Regions from separate parts of the Streptomyces sp. NPDC033177 genome, predicted to be linked through region 1. Evidence: riboswitches for the same ligand, from Rfam matches in the RefSeq annotation. Region 1 holds a riboswitch; the other holds the start of a gene.
The links. A riboswitch is a leader RNA that binds a small molecule or an ion and turns the genes downstream of it on or off. The one in region 1 is predicted to bind S-adenosylmethionine.
Positions count from the first base shown of each region.

Region 2: linked by a shared signal. The riboswitch ahead of thrC (threonine synthase) and the one ahead of ACZ5U5_RS06860 (aminotransferase class V-fold PLP-dependent enzyme) in region 1 are both predicted to bind S-adenosylmethionine.

Region 1 is NZ_JBVIPS010000002.1:177,012-180,647, forward strand. Features, by position in the region: gene ACZ5U5_RS06855 (glycerate kinase family protein) at 1-685, shown strand, start outside; gene ACZ5U5_RS06860 (aminotransferase class V-fold PLP-dependent enzyme) at 637-2,010, opposite strand; SAM riboswitch class IV at 2,178-2,294, opposite strand; gene trpD (anthranilate phosphoribosyltransferase) at 2,369-3,433, opposite strand; gene qcrB (cytochrome bc1 complex cytochrome b subunit) at 3,570-3,636, opposite strand, start outside.
Region 2 is NZ_JBVIPS010000006.1:451,034-454,669, reverse strand. Features, by position in the region: gene ACZ5U5_RS22960 (alpha,alpha-trehalose-phosphate synthase (UDP-forming)) at 1-552, opposite strand, end outside; gene ACZ5U5_RS22955 (hypothetical protein) at 562-912, opposite strand; gene ACZ5U5_RS22950 (glucosyl-3-phosphoglycerate synthase) at 1,002-1,946, opposite strand; SAM riboswitch class I at 2,116-2,250, shown strand; gene thrC (threonine synthase) at 2,268-3,575, shown strand.

The sequences.
Region 1 (3,636 bases):
CGACCCCGCGGGCCTCGACCCCCGCCTGCGGGACACCGAGATCCGCGTCGCCTGCAACCCCTTCAACGTCCTGACCGGTGAGCGCGGCGTCGCCCGCGTCTTCGGCCCCCAGAAGGGCGCGACGCCCACGCAGGTCGAACAGCTGGCGGCGGGCCTCGAACACTGGGCGCACGTCCTGACCCGCGACCTGCACGCCACGGGAGACCTCGCCCTCGGCCCCGGCACAGGCGCGTCCGGCGGCCTGGGAGCCGGCCTGGCGGCACTCGGCGCCCAGCTGCTCCCCCGCTTCGACGTCCTCCTGGACCACCTGGACCTGAACGCGCGCCTGGCCCGCGCCGACCTCGTCGTCACCGCCGAGGGCGCCCTCGACCACCAGACGCCCCGCGGCAAGGTCCCGGCCGAAGTGGCGCGCCGCGCCAAACGGTTCGGCCGGCCGGTCCTGGTGCTCGCGGGCACCATCGGTCAGGGCGCCCACCACGTACGGGCGGAGGGTGTGGACGCCTACAGCGCGATCCTGCCCGCGCCGGTCTCGCTCACCGAGGCGCTCGGCCGTGGGGCTGAGTTCCTCACCGACGCGACCGAGCGCGCCCTGCGGATGATCGTCCTGGGGTCACGCCTGAAGGGACGGGCCAAGGCTCAGGCAGTGTTGCTGTCCGGCACGCAACGCCCGTCCTCCGTGCGGTAGTTCCAGCGCGCACCGTCCGCCACGAGCTCCTTGACTGCGCGCACGAAGCGCTCCACGTGCTCGTCCGGGGTGCCCGCGCCGAAGCTCACGCGGATCGCGTTCAGCGACTTCTCGCCGGGCGCGGCCTCGGGGGCACCGCACTCGCCCTGGGTCTGCGGGTCGCTGCCGAGGAGGGTGCGCACCAGCGGGTGGGCGCAGAAGAGGCCGTCGCGTACGCCGATGCCGTACTCGGCGGAGAGCGCGGCGGCGAAGTGCGAGCTGTTCCAGCCGTCGACGACGAAGGAGATGACGCCTACGCGGGGCGCGTCGTCACCGAAGAGCGAGAGCACCTTCACCGCGGGTACGTCGGCGAGGCCCTCGCGCACCTTCGCGATGAGGTGACGCTCCCGGGCGACGAGCTCGTCGAAGCCCGCCTCGGTCAGCGCCTTGCAGGCGGAGGCGATGGAGTACACGCCGATGACGTTCGGCGAGCCGGCCTCGTGCCGCGCCGCGGTGTCGTGCCACTCGACGTCAACGCCGCCGTCCGTACGCCGTGCGACCTTGCGCGAGGCGCCGCCGCCGGCGAGGTAGGGCTCGGCCGCCCGGAGCCAGTCGGAGCGGCCGGCGAGGACGCCCGAGCCGAAGGGCGCGTACAGCTTGTGGCCGGAGAAGGCGACCCAGTCGACGTCGAGCTCGCTGATGGAGACCGGGTGGTGGGGCGCGAGCTGCGCGGCGTCCAGGACGATGCGGGCGCCGTGCGCGTGGGCGGCGGCGGCGAGCTCCTTGACCGGCCACAGCTCACCGGTGACGTTCGATGCGCCGGTCACGCAGACCAGGGCGGGCCCGTAGGGATCACGGTCGGCGAGGGCGCGCTCCAGGGTGGCGACGGCCTGGTCGGCGGTGCGCGGGGCGTTCAGGTACGTCACGCGGGCGTCGCGCCAGGGCAGCAGCGAGGCGTGGTGCTCGGTCTCGAAGACGAACACCTGGCAGTCGGCGGGCAGCGCGGCGGCGAGCAGGTTGAGCGAGTCGGTGGTCGACCGGGTGAAGACGACCTGGTCGTCCTCGCGGCAGCCGAGGAACTCGGCGACGGTGACCCGGCTGTTCTCGAAGAGGTCGGTGGAGAGCTGCGAGAGGTACCCGGCGCCGCGGTGCACGCTGCCGTAGTACGGCGCGTAGGCGGCCACGTCGTCCCACACCCGCTGCAGGGCGGGGGCGCTGGCCGCGTAGTCGAGCGCCGCGTAGGTCACCTCGCCGCCGGTGACGAGCGGCACGGTGACGTCGCGGCCGAGGACGGGCAGCGGGGCGGCACAGAGGGTCTGGTCGGCGGCAGCGGTGGTGACAGACATGGCGAACTCCCGTGGGAAGGCAGGCGAGTTCACTGCGGAAGCGCGCGTACGGCGCCGCAGTGACGAAGAGAAAGGGGGGTGCGGAAAAGGGGCCGGAAAGCCCTATCGCATTCGCTTGCTCACGAGACTGCTCCCTTGAGGACCAGGACCCCAGGGTTGTTCGCAGGGGTCCGCGCTTGCCATGGACCTTGCTGTCCACGGCCTGGTCTTCACCCGGGGCACCCCGCCACGGACGGAGGGTTGCCGGACAGCGAGCCGGGGCCTAATCGCTGTCACTCATGACCTGCGCAGCATCTTGCCACACGATCTTCCCGGTGCCCACCGCAGTCCGGATGCCGGACTGCGGTGGGCGCCACACTCACCTGTTGCTGGCCGCCACCCACAGCTCAAGGGCCTTCTTGGCCGACCCGGAGTCGATCGCCTCCGCGGCCTTCGCGATGCCGGCGCCGATCTGCTCCACCAGGGTCCCCTCGCCGGGCGAGAGGGCCACCAGGGCAGCCGCCGTGTTGAGCAGCACGGCGTCCCGCACCGGGCCCTGCTCGCCGTCCAGGAGGCGCAGCGCCACCTCGGCGTTGTACGAGGCGTCGGCGCCCCGCAGCGCCTCGACGGGGACGAGGTCGATGCCCACGTCCCGCGGGTCGAAGGCCTCCTCGCGCACGGCTCCGTCGCGCACCACCCAGACCCGGGACGTCGACGTGGTCGTCAGCTCGTCGAGACCGTCGTCGCCACGGAAGACCAGGGAGGAGTTCCCGCGTTCGGCGAAGACCCCGGCCACGATCGGTGCCATCCTCGGGTCGGCGACCCCGACGGCCTGGGCCCGCACCTTGGCCGGGTTGGTGAGCGGACCGAGGGCGTTGAAGACGGTCCGGATGCCCAACTGGCTGCGCGCCCCGCCCGCGTGCCGCAGCGCCGGGTGGAACTTCACGGCGAAGCAGAAGGTGATCCCGGCTTCCTCGGCCACCTCGACGACCCGCTTCAGCGGCAGCTCCAGGTTCACCCCGAGCTTCTCCAGGACGTCGGAGGCTCCCGAGGCGCTGGAGGCCGCGCGGTTGCCGTGCTTGACGACCTTCGCGCCCGCGCCGGCGGCCACGATCGCGGACATCGTGGAGATGTTGACGGTCTTGGCGCCGTCACCGCCGGTGCCGACGATGTCGACGGTCCGCCCCGGCACCTCGATCACGTTGGCGTGCTCGTACATCGTGCGGACGAGGCCGGAGATCTCCTCCACGGTCTCGCCCTTGGCCCGCAGGGCGACGACGAAGCCCGCGATCTGCGCGTCGGTCGCCTCGCCGCGCATGATGCGGTCCATGGCCCAGGCCGTGTCCTCGGTGCTCTGGTCGCGTCCCTCGAGCAGTCCGTTCAGCACACCCGGCCAGGAACGGGCCGCCGCGGTGTTGCCTCCTGCGGGGGTCACAGCGCTCATCTGCCGCTCCTGGGTTCGTCTAGGCATGGGACAGGAACACCTTATCCAGCCCGGGGGACGGCAAAGAGCCCCGTCCATGCAGTGGAACGCATGGACAGGGCTCTCGCCGTGGCGACCTTGTCAGAGTCTCAGGTGATCAGTGGTGGCCGTGGCCGCTGGTGATCTCCTTGTACTCCTCGGTGGTGGGCTTGGGGATCTGGTTG
Region 2 (3,636 bases), on a different contig from region 1:
GTAGTCCACCGGCGCCCACGGCGTGTGCGAGAAATGGCCGATGCGCAGGTCGGGGCGCAGCTCACGCAGCATTCCCGGCACCAGCGCCAGGTGGTAGTCCTGCACGAGGACCGCCGCGTCCGCGCCCGCGCTCTCGGCGAGTGCCTCGGCGAAGGCCCGGTTGTAGGTCTCGTACGCCGCCCACTGCGCCCGGAACTCCGGGCCGAAGGCCGGCTCCAGCGGGGTCTGGTAGAGCATGTGGTGGACGAACCACAGGACCGAGTTCGCGATCCCGTTGTACGCGTCCGCGTGCACGCGCGCGTCGATGTCGAGCATCCGTACGCCCGGCTCGCCCACCCCGCGCCGCACGGCCTCCCGGTCGCCGTCGCCGAGCGCCGCGCAGACCCACAGGGCCGCGTCGTCGCCGTCGGAGTCGCCGATCGCGCTGAGCCCGGAGACGAGTCCGCCTCCGCCCCGCTTGGCCGTCAGTTCCCCGTTCTCCTCCAGGGTGTACGTGACGGGGCCGCGGTTGGACGCGACGAGGACCTGTGCGGAGGCGTGCTCGGAGACCATGTGGCGAACCTAGCCCCTGGGGCGGGGACTCAAACGTACGGCCGGACTCCGGGTGGCCGGCGGCGACTGATCACGTCTGCTCCTGGCGCCCGCGACCGTCAGCGCGCCCAGTGTGCACAGGGAGATCGCAAGCCCCGCGTACAGCATCGTGTCCGAGTCGCTGCCCGACTTGGCCAGTTGCCCCGGGGCGCCCTCCCGGCGCACGGGCTCGCCCGTTTGTTCCCGCGGCGCGGGCTGCGCCTGCGCCCGCCGGGCGATGTCGTCGGTGTGGCCGATCCCCGGCCCGGTGCCGGCATCCGCCGTGGCGGCGGACGCGGTGGCCGCGCCGAGAGCCCCTGCCGCGAGGGTGGCCGTCGCCAAGGCCACGGCACCGGCGCGTGGCGCGCTTCTCACTGCTTGTCTGACCCACATAAGTGGGGAATGTAGACAAAATGCCTGGCTTGGGGTGGTTACGCCACGCGGCGAGCCGTGTACTCCGCGATACCGCACATCGGCGGCCGCTCCTCCGTGTCCACCGAATGGGACCGCGGCTCGAACCCCTGCTCGCCCCGTTCGAACTGGGTGAGCTCGGGCCGTACGAGATGGCCGCGCGCGAGCCGCAGCTGCGCCGTCCGGTAGATCGCCGCCGCCATCCGGCCGAGCGCCTGCCCGTCCTGGTGCCGGTGCTTGCGCACCCCGACGTCGACCTGCGCGAGCGCGTCGAGGCCCACGGTGTGCAGCGCGTCCACGAGCAGGCCCAGCTCCACCCCGTAACCGACGGGGAACGGCAGCCGCTCGAGGAGGGACCTGCGCGCCGCGTACTCGCCGCCCAACGGCTGTACGAAGCCCGCCAGTTGGGGCCAGTGCATGTTGAGCAGCGGGCGCGCCATCAGCTCGGTCACCCGGCCGCCCTGACCTGCGGTCTCACCCAGGGGGCGGTCGTACATCGCCTTCACGAAGTGCACGTCGGTCTCGGTCAGGAGCGGGCCCACCGTGCCGGTGACGAAGTCCGCCGAGAACTCCTTCAGGTCCGCGTCGACGAACGCGACGATGTCACCGCCGGTCACCAGGAGCGAGCGCCACATGACCTCGCCCTTGCCGGGCACGGCCGGGATGCGCGGCAGGATCACGTCCCGGTGCACGACCCGCGCGCCCGCCTTCCGCGCGACCTCCGGCGTACGGTCCCGCGAGCCGGAGTCGACCACCACGAGCTCGTCGACGAGAGCGGCCTTCTCGACCAGCTCACGGCGGATCTCGGCGACGATCTCGCCGACCGTCCCCTCCTCGTCGAGCGCGGGCAGGACCACGCTCACCGAGGCCCCGGACGTCCGTTTGGCGTCGACGAGCGCGCTGAGCGGACGGTCGGCAACGGACCAGGAACGCCTGGTCAGCCAGCGCTCGGCCTCTTCCAGCACGGGGGGCTCCTCCTGTGTGTGACCTACATGTGATCCATCTCGCGGTTCGGACGACTATCTCAAGGGTCCAGGCCGTCGGTTACAGTCTTGAACAACGCCGATGACCATCGCATGCCGGGGTCATCGCGTGACAAATGCCCTGGGGCCCCTGAAGCCCCCGGCGCCATACCGCTCATCCAGAGGGGCAGAGGGATACGGCCCGTTGAAGCCCCGGCAACCATCCCGCCGACCGCGCACGCGAGGTCTCGGTGGGGAAGGTGCCAATTCCGTCTCGCGACGAGATGCGTCGCGGGGAAGATGAGGAGAAAGGGCCTCGCCTCCATGGCTGCGCAGACTGTCGCAACGAACGACACCACCCCTTCCACCACGGGTTCCGTGGACCTCGGTCCCGCATCGGGCCTCTCTTGCCGCGAGTGCGGCGAGCTCTACGCCCTCGGCCCGATCTTCGCCTGTCAGGCCTGTTTCGGCCCGCTCGAAGTGGCGTACGACCTGCCGACCGGTGACCCCGAGGCCCTGCGGAAGCAGATCGAGTCCGGCCCCGACAACATCTGGCGTTACGCCCCGCTGCTGCCGGTCCCGGCGAACGTGGCCGAGAAGCCGAACATCAACCCCGGCTGGACCAAGCTCGTCAAGGCCGACAACCTCGCCCGTGAGCTCGGCGTCGAGCAGGGCAAGCTGTTCGTCAAGGACGACTCCGGCAACCCGACGCACTCCTTCAAGGACCGCGTCGTGGCGCAGGCCATCGAGGCCGCACGCGCCTTCGGCTTCACCACGCTCTCCTGCTCCTCCACCGGCAACCTCGCGGGCGCCGTCGGCGCCGCGGCGGCCCGTGCCGGCTTCCGCTCCTGCGTGTTCATCCCGCACGACCTGGAGCAGGGCAAGGTCGTCATGGCCGCGGTCTACGGTGGCGAGCTCGTCGGCATCGAGGGCAACTACGACGACGTGAACCGCTTCTGCTCCGAGCTCATCGGCGACCCGCTCGGCGAGGGCTGGGGCTTCGTGAACGTGAACCTGCGGCCGTACTACGGCGAGGGCTCCAAGACCCTCGCGTACGAGATCTGCGAGCAGCTGGGGTGGGTCCTCCCCGACCAGCTGGTCATCCCGATCGCCTCCGGCTCGCAGCTCACGAAGATCGACAAGGGCCTGAAGGAGCTCATCCAGCTGGGTCTGGTCGAGGACAAGCCCTACAAGATCTTCGGTGCGCAGGCCGAGGGCTGCTCCCCGGTGTCGACCGCCTTCAAGGCCGGGCACGACGTCGTGCGCCCGCAGAAGCCGGACACCATCGCCAAGTCGCTCGCCATCGGCAACCCCGCCGACGGGCCGTACGTCCTGGACATCGCGCGTCGCACGGGCGGTGCGGTGGAGGACGTGAACGACGAGCAGGTCGTGGATGCGATCGAGCTGCTCGCTCGGAGTGAGGGGATCTTCGCGGAGACCGCCGGGGGTGTGACGGTGGGCGTCACCAAGAAGCTTCTTGAGGCGGGGCTCATCGACCCGACGCTGACCACAGTCGTGCTGAACACCGGTGACGGGCTCAAGACCCTGGACGCTGTTGCCGAGAGGTCTCAGGCGACCGCGACCATCCGTCCCAGCCTCGACGCGTTCCGCGCCGCCGGGCTCGCAGACTGAGCTTGTCCCCCTGGCTGCGGGCCGGCTGTGGCTGGTCGCGCCCCGCGGCGGAGCCGCAAAT